DNA from 3 places in the Pseudonocardia sp. GCM10023141 genome. Region 1 is predicted to be linked to each of the others. Evidence: riboswitches for the same ligand, from Rfam matches in the RefSeq annotation. Region 1 holds a riboswitch; each other region holds the start of a gene.
The links. Region 1 has a riboswitch for cobalamin ahead of cobN (cobaltochelatase subunit CobN). Riboswitches for the same ligand answer to the same signal wherever they lie in the genome.
Positions count from the first base shown of each region.

Region 1 (3,265 bases):
ACTCCGGGTCCTGCCCGCCTGCGGCGATCAACGCGTGGATCAGCGCGTCACCGTCGGACTCCGCGACACCGGGCAGTTCCCCGATCACGTACCCGGCGGCCTGCATCGCCTGCAGCAGGGCGACCGCGCTGGCCGGGGTGTCGAGCCCGACGGCGTTGCCGATCCGCGCGTGCTTGGTGGGGTACGCGCTGAGCATCAGCACGATCCGCTTGTCGGCGTTGGGGATCTGCCGCAGCCCCGCGTGGCGCACCGCGATCCCCGCGACGCGAGCGGCCCGCTCGGGGTCGGGCACGTAGACCGACAGGCCGTCCGCGTCGATCTCCTTGAACGAGAACGGCACGGTGATCAGCCGCCCGTCGAACTCGGGGACGGCCACCTGCGTGGCGACGTCGAGCGGCGTCAGGCCGTCGTCGCCGTCGGCCCAGGCCGCGCGGCTGCTGGTGAGGCACAGGCCCTGCAGGATCGGCACGTCGAGCGCGGCGAGCTCGGTCACGTCCCACGCCTCGTCGTCGCCACCGGCACTCGCCGACGCGGGCTTGGTACCACCGGCGGCCAGCACCGTGACGACCAGCGCGTCGGCCTCGCGCAGCTTCTCGAGCAGGGCGGGCTCGGCCTGGCGCAACGACGCGCAGTACACCGGCAGCGCGCGGCCACCGGCGTCCTCGATCGCGGTGCACAGCGCCTCGACGTAGGTGGTGTTCCCGGCGAGCTGCTGGGCGCGGTAGTAGAGCACCGCGACGGTGGGGCCACTGGTCTCCCGCGCGGTGCGCTCGAGCACGCCCCACGTCGGGAGCGCGGTCGGGGGCTCGAAGCCCTCCCCGGTGAACAGCAGCGTGTCGGACAGGAACGCGTGCAGCTGCGCGAGGTTGGCCGGGCCACCCTGCGCGAGGTACGCGTGCGCCTCGGCGGCGACGCCGGCGGGCACGGTCCCCTGCTGCATCATCTCCGCGTCGGGCGCCTGCTCACCACCGAGCGCCACCAGCGGCTTGCCGGAGGCGACGAGGGCGTCGAGGCCGTCCTCCCAGTACCTGCGGCCACCGAGGATGCGGACGACCACGACGTCGGCGCCGTCGAGCAGGGCGGGAAGATCGTCGACGAGTAGGCGGGCCGGGTTGGCCAACCGGAAGCCGGCCCCGCTCGCGCGGGCCGACAGCAGGTCGGTGTCGGACGTGGAGAGCAGCAGGATCACGAGGAGACGCCCTCGGGCACGAAACAGCGGCACGCGGCGCAGCGCATGGGATTACCTTCCTCGGGATCCTCGTCCCAGGTCATGGTGGCGAGCGAGCGGGGCAGTGTCCTGGCTCCCGGATCGACGCTCGCCCCGGCCTTCCGGGTGCTACCCCGTGGCCGTTGACGGGGTTCGCTCCCCGGTGACAGTGGCGGGACCGCGCCGGACTCGCACCGGCTTCCTGGACCCGCTCGCGCTGTGCAGTTGTGCGCCTCACTGTCGGTGGCGTCGGGGCGGGAGTCAAGCCGGTCCCGCATCTCAGCAAGGTGGCCTTCCTGACGTTGAACGTCTGGAAGGCCACCTTGCTGACATCCCGGTGCGGCACGGAGTGTGATCGTCGGCTCCCCCGGCTCACCGGCGTGCGTGATTACAGTGACCCGGTGCCCACCCCCGTCCGTGTCCGCGTCGACGCCTGTCCCGGCGTCCTCGCCCCGCACGACGCCGCCGACGGCGCGCTCGCGCGCGTCCGGCTGCCGGGCGGACAGGTCGACGCGGCCGCGCTGTGGGTGCTGGCCGCCTGCGCCGAGGACCTCGGCGACGGGAAGATCCACCTGACGTCGCGGGGCAACCTGCAGCTGCGCGGCCTCGATCGCAGCGACCCCGAGCTGGAGCGCCGGCTCACCGGCTGCGGGCTGCTGCCCTCGCGCACCCACGAGCGGGTGCGCAACGTGCTCGCGTCACCGCTGTCGGGCATCGCCGGTGGCCTCGCCGACGTCCGGGAGCTGGCCCCGGCGCTGGACCGGGCGCTGTGCGCCCGCCCGGAGCTCGCCGGGCTGTCGGGCCGGTTCCTCTTCGCACTCGACGACGGTCGTGGCGACGTCGCCGCCGAGCAACCGGACCTGTGCTGGCAGGCTCTCGACGCCGCCACCGGCACGCTGGTCGTGGCCGGCACCGAGACCGGCGTCACCGCGCGGACCGAGGACGCCGTCGCGCTGCTGGTGCGCGCCGCCACCACGTTCCTGCAGGTCCGTGGCAGCGCCTGGCGCGCGATCGAGCTTCCCGAGGCCGACCGGGCCCGACTCGCGGGTCCATCCGCCCCGACTCGCGGGGCGATCCGTCCCGACTCGCGGGTCCTTCCGTCCCGACTCGCGGGGGTGGGTCCGGTGCGGCGTGCCGACGGGGGCACCGCGCTGGCCGTCGCTCCGGTGCTCGGGGAGTTGACGGCCGCCCAACTGCTGGTACTGGCCGACGCCGCGCAGCGGGTGGTCGTCACGCCGTGGCGGTCGATCGTGCTGCCGACCGCCGACGCAGCCGCACGGCTGGCCGCCGCCGGTCTGGTCGTGGACCCGGCGTCGCCCGCGCCGCTGCTCAGCGCCTGCGCGGGCCGGCCGGGCTGCGCGAAGGCGCTCGCCGACGTCCGGGCCGACGCCCGCACCGCGCTCCCCCTGATCCACCGCCGCACCCACGTCTCGGGCTGCGAGCGCCGCTGCGGGGCACCGCACGCGCCGCACGTCGACGCCGTGGCGCTCGCGGACGGCGGCTACCTGATCGACGGCGAACGGCAGGACGGCTTGTGAGCACCCGCACCTACATCCGCGACGGCGCGGAGATCTACCGGCAGTCGTTCGCGACGATCCGGGCCGAGGCCGACCTCTCGGGCCTGCCGCCCGACGTCGCCCACGTCGCCGTGCGCATGATCCACGCCTGCGGCCAGGTGGACCTGCCCCAGGACATCGGCTTCTCCCCGGGCGTCGTCGCCGCGGGCCGGGCGGCGCTGCGGGCCGGTGCCCCGATCCTCTGCGACGCCATGATGGTGGCCTCCGGCATCACGCGCACCCGGCTGCCCGCCGCCAACGAGGTGCTCTGCACGCTGCGCGACCCCCGCGTCCCGGCGCTGGCCGCGCAGCTGGGCAACACCCGCAGCGCCGCGGCGCTGGAGCTGTGGCGCGAGCACCTCGACGGGGCCGTCGTCGCGATCGGCAACGCCCCCACCGCGCTGTTCCACCTCCTCGACATGCTCGATGCCGGCGCCCCGCGTCCGGCCGCCGTGATCGGGATCCCGGTCGGGTTCATCGGCGCCGCCGAGTCCAAGGAGGC
Region 1 is NZ_JBHSIR010000018.1:65,787-69,051, reverse strand. Features, by position in the region: gene cobN (cobaltochelatase subunit CobN) at 1-1,189, opposite strand, end outside; cobalamin riboswitch at 1,291-1,412, opposite strand; gene ACFPFQ_RS09735 (precorrin-3B synthase) at 1,609-2,745, shown strand; gene ACFPFQ_RS09730 (precorrin-8X methylmutase) at 2,742-3,265, shown strand, end outside.

Region 2 (3,265 bases), on a different contig from region 1:
CGCTGGCCGACGCCGATGCCGCCGCGTACCGCGAGTTCCTCGCCGCGCTGCGGCTGCCCCGCGACGACCCGGCTCGGCCCGCGGCCGTCGAGCGCACCCGCGCCGCCGCTTCGGCCGTGCCCGCGGAGATCGCGGCGATCGCCCACGAGGTCGCCGCGCTGGCGGCCGGACTCGCCCGCGACGGCAACCCGAACCTGCGCGGTGACGCGCTCGCGGCCGTCGCGCTGGCCGAGGCGGCGATCACCACCGCGGACGGCCTGGTGGCGGCGAACGCCCCGCCCCCGCCGTCGCACACGTCAGGAAGGACGCCCTCCTGACGTTCACCGTCAGCATGGACGCCCTTCTGACATCTCGCGGGCCCCGCGCGCTCAGCTCCGCAACAGCGCCTCGACCGCCATGATCGTCTGCCTTGCGTCGGTGTGCAGGACCGCGTGCATGCCGATCTGCCGCGCGGCCTCGACGTTGGCCGGTACATCGTCGACGAACACCGCTCCGGTGGGCTCGACCGCCAACCGCTCGCAGGTCAGCTGGTACGCGCGCGGGTCGGGTTTCGCGATCCCGATCTCGTGGGAGTAGAGCAGCACATCGACGAGGTCGGGGAAGCCATAGCGCCGCGACTCCTCGCGGCGCGCACCGTCAGCGGAGTTGCTCAGGATCGCGGTGCGGTAGCGGGGCCACCACGTCCACTCCCGAGGATCGTCATGGCGGCCGGCAGGATCGGGATCCGCAGCACCACGGCGTCGAACAGCACGGCCGCGGTGAGGCCGACGGCCACCTGCTTCATCTCGATCCGGTTGATGAGCAGGAAGCTCACGAACACCGAGATCATGACCGCCGCAGCGCTGGTGACGACGCCCGCCGTGCTCGCGATCCCCTCGCGAACGGCCTGCCGGGTCGACACCCCGCGCCGCACCGCCTCGCGGATCCGGTAGACCACGAAGATCTGGTAGTCGGTGGAGAGGCCCACGAGGATCGCGAACGTCATCAGCGGCATCCGGGAGCCGATGACCCACGGGATGCGCTCGGCCTGGTGCGCCGAGTAGTCGGTGCCGCGGGAGATCTCCGCTCACCCCGCACCGGACAGCGGTGCCGAAGGCCTGGGGGAGCAGGGTCCCCGCAACCGCTGCAGCGACGCCGCCCCCTCCGGGGAGTTCTCCGCGTACGGCACCGCGAGGCGCAGCACCCCGGTCGTGCCGTGCGACACCGGGAACGTCGCGCAGCGCGGCGCGGACGTCCGCCGCGGCCGCCGCGACCTCGTCGAGCGGCCCCGCCGCCGAGGTGATGAGGATGTTCTCGGTCTCCGGCGGGCTCAGCCCGGCCGCGGCGGCGAGGGACTCCGCCCGCCCGGCCTCGCCGATCCAGAACGCGCTGATCGATCCCTGGTCGGTACCGACCGCGGATCCCGTCCCGACGCACAGCGCCACGAACACGACCACGCCGCCACCGCCCGCCACGGATGTCGCGCGCTCCACGTCGCCAGCCGCACCGTCTCGATCCCTGCCTCCGGATGTGTCACGAGCCGAGACTGGCGCGGTCGCGGCGGCGCGACGGTGGCGCTGCCCGGCCAACCCGGGTGGGGTGATCCCGAACCCGCGCGAGGTCGGCCTTCTCACGCCGCGTTGACCGCCGCCGCCGTCTGTGTTGGGCTTCGGCCGACGGCAGTGGAGGAAGCCGGTGGGAATCCGGCGCGGTCCCGCCACTGTCACCGGGAAGCGATCGCCCACCCGTGACCACTGCAGCAGCGGGAAGGTCGGGCGGCTCGTGTCGATCCGGGAGCCAGGACACTTCCTGCCGTCGATCACCCCGGAGCGAGGGCGCGGACCCTCGAGGAGGAGAGCGACGTGAACGTGCTGGTGGGAGTGGGTGTCGGACCCGGTGATCCGGGTCTGGTGACGGTGCGGGCGGCGGATCTGCTCGCCGCGGCCGACGTCGTGTTCGTGCCGGAGGTGGGGCGTGCCGAGCAGACGGTGCTGTTCTACACCGAGGCCTGGCGGGTCGAGCGGGTGCCGGTGGGCGCGGCCGCCGCGGTGGCGGCGTGGTTCGCCGCCCACCCGGGCGGAACGGCGGTGGTGGCATCGGAGGGTGATCCGGGCGGTGACTTCGCCTTCGACGCGCTGGCGGCGGCGGTGCGCGACACGGTGGGCGAGCTGACCGTGCGCCTCGTGCCCGGCATCACCGAGATGCAGAGCCTCGTGGCGGCCGGGGGCCCGTGGACGAGCTGACGCGGGACGCGTTCCATCGCGTCGTCGCAGGCCGCCGCGACGTCCGCTCCGGGTTCCGGGCCGACGTCCCGATCGACGACGCGGCGCTGCACCGCGTGCTGGTCGCCGCCCACGCCGCCCCGAGCGTCGGGTTCTCGCAGCCGTGGGACTTCGTCCTGATCCGCGACCGCGCCACCCGCGAGCGGGTGCAGGCGCACGTCGCGGCGGCGCGGGCGGACTACGCGGCGTCGCTGCCGGCGGCGCGGGCGGACGCGTTCCGCAGCGTCCGGGTCGAGGCGATCCTCGACACCCCGCTCAACATCGCCGTCACGTGCGACCCCACCCGCGGTGGGCGCCATACGCTGGGTCGCCACACCCAGCCGCGCACCGCGCCCTACTCCACGGTCGGCGCGGTCCAGAACCTCTGGCTCGCCGCCCGCGCGGAGGGCCTGGGTGTGGGCTGGGTCAGCTTCGGTGACGAGCGGGCGCTCGCCCGCGAGCTGGACCTGCCCCCGCACCTGGAGCTCGTCGCCTACCTGTGCGTCGGGCACGTCACCGAGTTCGCCGACCGACCGGAACTCGAGTCGTCGGGATGGGCCCGCCGCAGACCGCTGCGGTGGGCCGTGCACCACGAGGCCTTCGGCCTGCGTGGACTACCGGGGGAGGACCCGTTGGACCTGCTCGCCGAGACCGTCGCCGCCATCACACCGCCCGACGCCGCCGCGCGGGCGGCCGCGGCCGACCGGCTGGACCGGATGACGAAACCGCCCGGCTCGCTGGGACGGGTGGAGGCCGTGGCCGTGACGCTGGCCGGGATCGCCGGGCAGTGCCCGGCACCCATCCCGGAGCCCGCCGCGGTGGCCGTGTTCGCGGCCGACCACGGGGTGCACGCGCAGGGCGTGACACCGTGGCCGCAGGAGGTCACGGCGCAGATGGTCGCGAACTTCACCGCGGGCGGCGCCGTCGTCAACGCGTTCGCCCGCCGCGTGGGCGCCGAGGTCTGCGTCGTCGACATCGGGGTGGCGTCGCCCCTGCCCGCCGACCTGCCCGGTCTGCTCCCGCGC
Region 2 is NZ_JBHSIR010000069.1:55,825-59,089, forward strand. Features, by position in the region: gene ACFPFQ_RS41160 (cyclodeaminase/cyclohydrolase family protein) at 1-317, shown strand, start outside; gene ACFPFQ_RS41165 (HAD-IA family hydrolase) at 369-656, opposite strand; gene ACFPFQ_RS41170 (MMPL family transporter) at 650-985, opposite strand; cobalamin riboswitch at 1,666-1,786, shown strand; gene ACFPFQ_RS41175 (SAM-dependent methyltransferase) at 1,842-2,222, shown strand; gene cobT (nicotinate-nucleotide--dimethylbenzimidazole phosphoribosyltransferase) at 2,210-3,265, shown strand, end outside.
Region 2: another riboswitch for cobalamin. It lies ahead of ACFPFQ_RS41175 (SAM-dependent methyltransferase); the one in region 1 lies ahead of cobN (cobaltochelatase subunit CobN).

Region 3 (3,265 bases), on a different contig from region 1:
TCGCTCAACGACCTGGTGCTCGACTCCGTCACCAACAACGAGCGCCTCGTCGGCGGCCTGTGGGTCTCGATCCTGCCGCAGAACAAGGAGCTCACCCTCAAGACGCTCGAGAGCGCGGGTGAGCGCGGCATCAAGGCGCTCAAGACCACGTTCCTGCTGGGCGGCAACCCCGACCCCAACACCTGGGACGACGAGACGCGCGAGCTGGCCGAGGCCTGCTTCGACGCCGCTGAGCAGCACGACCTGGTGTTCCACTTCCACACCAGTGCCGGTGGTGCCTCGGACATCAACAACTTCATCCCGCTGGTGGAGCGCTACGGCAAGCGCGTCAAGATCTACCTGGTGCACTTCGGTGGCGGCGTCAGCGGCCACATCAAGCTCGTCCCGCAGTTCCTCGACTGGGTGGAGGAGGGCTACCAGGTCTACTGCGACACCACGTGGACGATCGGCTTCGGCGCCCGCTGGCTGATGACCGAGATCGAGAAGCGCGGTATCGGTGAGGACCGCGTGCTCTTCGCGTCCGACGAGCCGTGGAGCGACTTCTGGGGCGAGTACTGGAAGATCAACGGTGCTCCGGTGAGCGACGAGCTCAAGCAGCGGATCCTCTACAAGAACTACGAGCAGCTCTACGGGGAGAAGTAACCCCTCGACGAAACTTCGCCGGCGGGTGTCGATGTCGCCGATCGTCGTTCGTGTAGCGGGTGACGGGCCGCCGCTGGGGCGGTCCGCTACCCGGAAGGACACCCACCCCATGCGTTCGATCGGTACCTACCTGAGCATCACCCTCGACGGCGTCGTGCAGGGCCTCGGCCGTCCCGACGAGGACACGCGCGGCGGGTTCACGCACGGCGGCTGGGGCGGCGCGTTCCAGGACGAGGTGATGCAGCAGGAGGCCGGCAAGGGGATGGGCAAGCCGGCGGACATGCTCTTCGGCCGTCGCACCTGGACCGACTTCATCACCGCGTGGGGCTCCCGCACGGACGGCAACCCGTTCACGAAGCACATGAACGGCGTCCGGAAGTACGTCGTGTCCCGCACCCTCGACGACGCCGACGCCTGGGAGAACTCGGTCCTGCTGCGCGGTGACGCGGCGCAGACCGTCGCCGAGCTGAAGGATCGTCCCGGCGCGAACCTGATGATCATCGGCAGTACCGCACTGGTGCGCAGCCTGCACGCCGCGGGCCTGATCGACCACTACACGCTGCTGATCCACCCCATCACCCTCGGCAGCGGCGCGCGGCTCTTCGAGGGTCCGGCCCCGCTGACCGAGTTCACGCTGACCAGCAGCGTGGTGACCACCACGGGCGTGATCATCGCGAACTACACGCGCACCTGACCGGTGCAGGGTGACGTGGACTGCAGGGGCCGCTCGGTGGTGCGGCGGGCTGCTAGGTTCCGCCACGAGGCCAGTCACGCCCAGTGAATGGGTCAGGGAATCCGGTGTGAATCCGGAGCTGACGCGCAGCGGTGAAGGTGACGGGCGAGGCGACATGCCACTGGACCCCACGGTCCGGGAAGGCGCCTCGTCCGGATGATCCTGAGTCCGAAGACCTGCTGGCCGACAGCCGTCCGGGCTTCGCGATCCGAGCCCCTGAGCAGAGGCCTCTGCATGACCATCTCCCGACTCCGGTTCCCGGCCGCACTGGCCGTCGTCGCCGCGGCGCTGGCCGCCTGCGGTGGCGCGCCGGCCCCGGCGATCACCGCGGCGCCTGCCACCGCAACGGTGACCAACTGCGGTATTCCGGCCAGCTATCCCACGCCGGTGCAGCGCATCGTCGCCACGAGCAACTCCGCGAACGTCGGCACGCTGATGAGGATCGGGGCGCTGCGCCAGCTCGCGGCCGCCACGCTGACCCCCGGCAACGACGCCGTGATGAGCGCCCTCTACGGGCCGGGCATCGAGAGCGTGCCGCGGCTCAAGAGCCCCATCTCGATGGAAGCGGTGCTCGCCCAGCGGCCCGGCCTGCTGGTCGGCTCCTTCAGAGGCCTGTTCGCCGGTGCGTCCGGGGTCACGATCGAGTCCGCGGCGGCCAAGGGCATCGCCACCTACGTGATCTCCGACAGCTGCCGCCAGGATCCCGGCGCCGGCAAGGACTCCAAGCTCGGCACCATGGATCCCTGGGACGCGGTGCGCGCCGACGTCACCAACTACGGTGTCCTCACCGGCCACCAGCAGCAGGCGAGCGCCGCGCTCGCCGAGCTCGACACGCGGCTCAAGGCGCTCGCCGACGCGCCCCGACCGGCCACGAAGCCGAAGATCCTGCTCTTCGACAGCGGCACGAACGACCTCTACACCTCGGGGCGCAACGGCCCGCCGCAGGGGATCATCGACGCGGCCGGGGGCACGAACGTCTTCGCGGCACAGGACACCACCTGGTTCCACGCGAGCTGGGAGAGCGTCGCGCAGTCACAGCCCGACGTCATCGTCGTCATGGACTACCGCTCGGGCAACGCCGACGAGGTCGCGCAGAAGAAGGCGACGATCACGAGCCAGCCGGGGCTCAAGGACCTTACTGTCGTGGCGCAGAACCGGATCGTCGTGCTCCCGCTGGCCCTGTTCACCAGCGGCTTCCCCAACATCGACGCCGCCGACGAGCTGCGCGTCGCGCTCGAAGGGTTGGGGCTCGCGCCGCCCAGCGGCATCGTCGGGAAGCTGCCGGCCGACCTGAAGTAGACCGGTGCCGACCTCGGAGCGTGTCGCCGACCGGCGAGCCACGCGCCGCGTCCCGCTGGCCGCCGTGCTGCTGGTGCTCGTCGCGGCGCTGGTGGTGAGCGCGCTCGCCTCGGCGGCCTTCGGCGCGGCCGACGTCTCGCCGGGCGTGGTCGTCGACGTCCTGCGGCACCGGCTCCTCGGTGGCCCCACGGGCGTCGATCCGGTGGCCGACGCGATCGTCTGGGAGATCCGCGGGCCCCGCGTGGTGCTCGCGATCGTCGTCGGTGCCGGTCTCGCGCTGGGCGGCAGCGGCATGCAGACGCTCGTGCGCAACCCGCTCGCCGACCCCTACCTGCTCGGTGTCTCCTCCGGCGCCAGCGTCGGCGCGACCGCCGTGATCACGCTGGGCACGTTCGCCGGCGCGGGGCTGTGGGCGCTGTCGGCGGGTGCGTTGCTGGGGGCGCTGGGCGCGGCGTTGCTCGTGTTCGGGGTGGCGATGGCCCAGGGTGGCCTGACCCCGCTGCGGCTGGTGCTCACCGGAACCGTGTTGTCGTCGGCGTTCGCGGCGATGGCGAGCTTCCTCGTGTTCCGCAGCGCCGACCCGCAGGCCGC
Region 3 is NZ_JBHSIR010000082.1:174,973-178,237, forward strand. Features, by position in the region: gene ACFPFQ_RS45325 (amidohydrolase family protein) at 1-642, shown strand, start outside; gene ACFPFQ_RS45330 (dihydrofolate reductase family protein) at 752-1,336, shown strand; cobalamin riboswitch at 1,391-1,574, shown strand; gene ACFPFQ_RS45335 (ABC transporter substrate-binding protein) at 1,610-2,674, shown strand; gene ACFPFQ_RS45340 (FecCD family ABC transporter permease) at 2,679-3,265, shown strand, end outside.
Region 3: another riboswitch for cobalamin. It lies ahead of ACFPFQ_RS45335 (ABC transporter substrate-binding protein); the one in region 1 lies ahead of cobN (cobaltochelatase subunit CobN).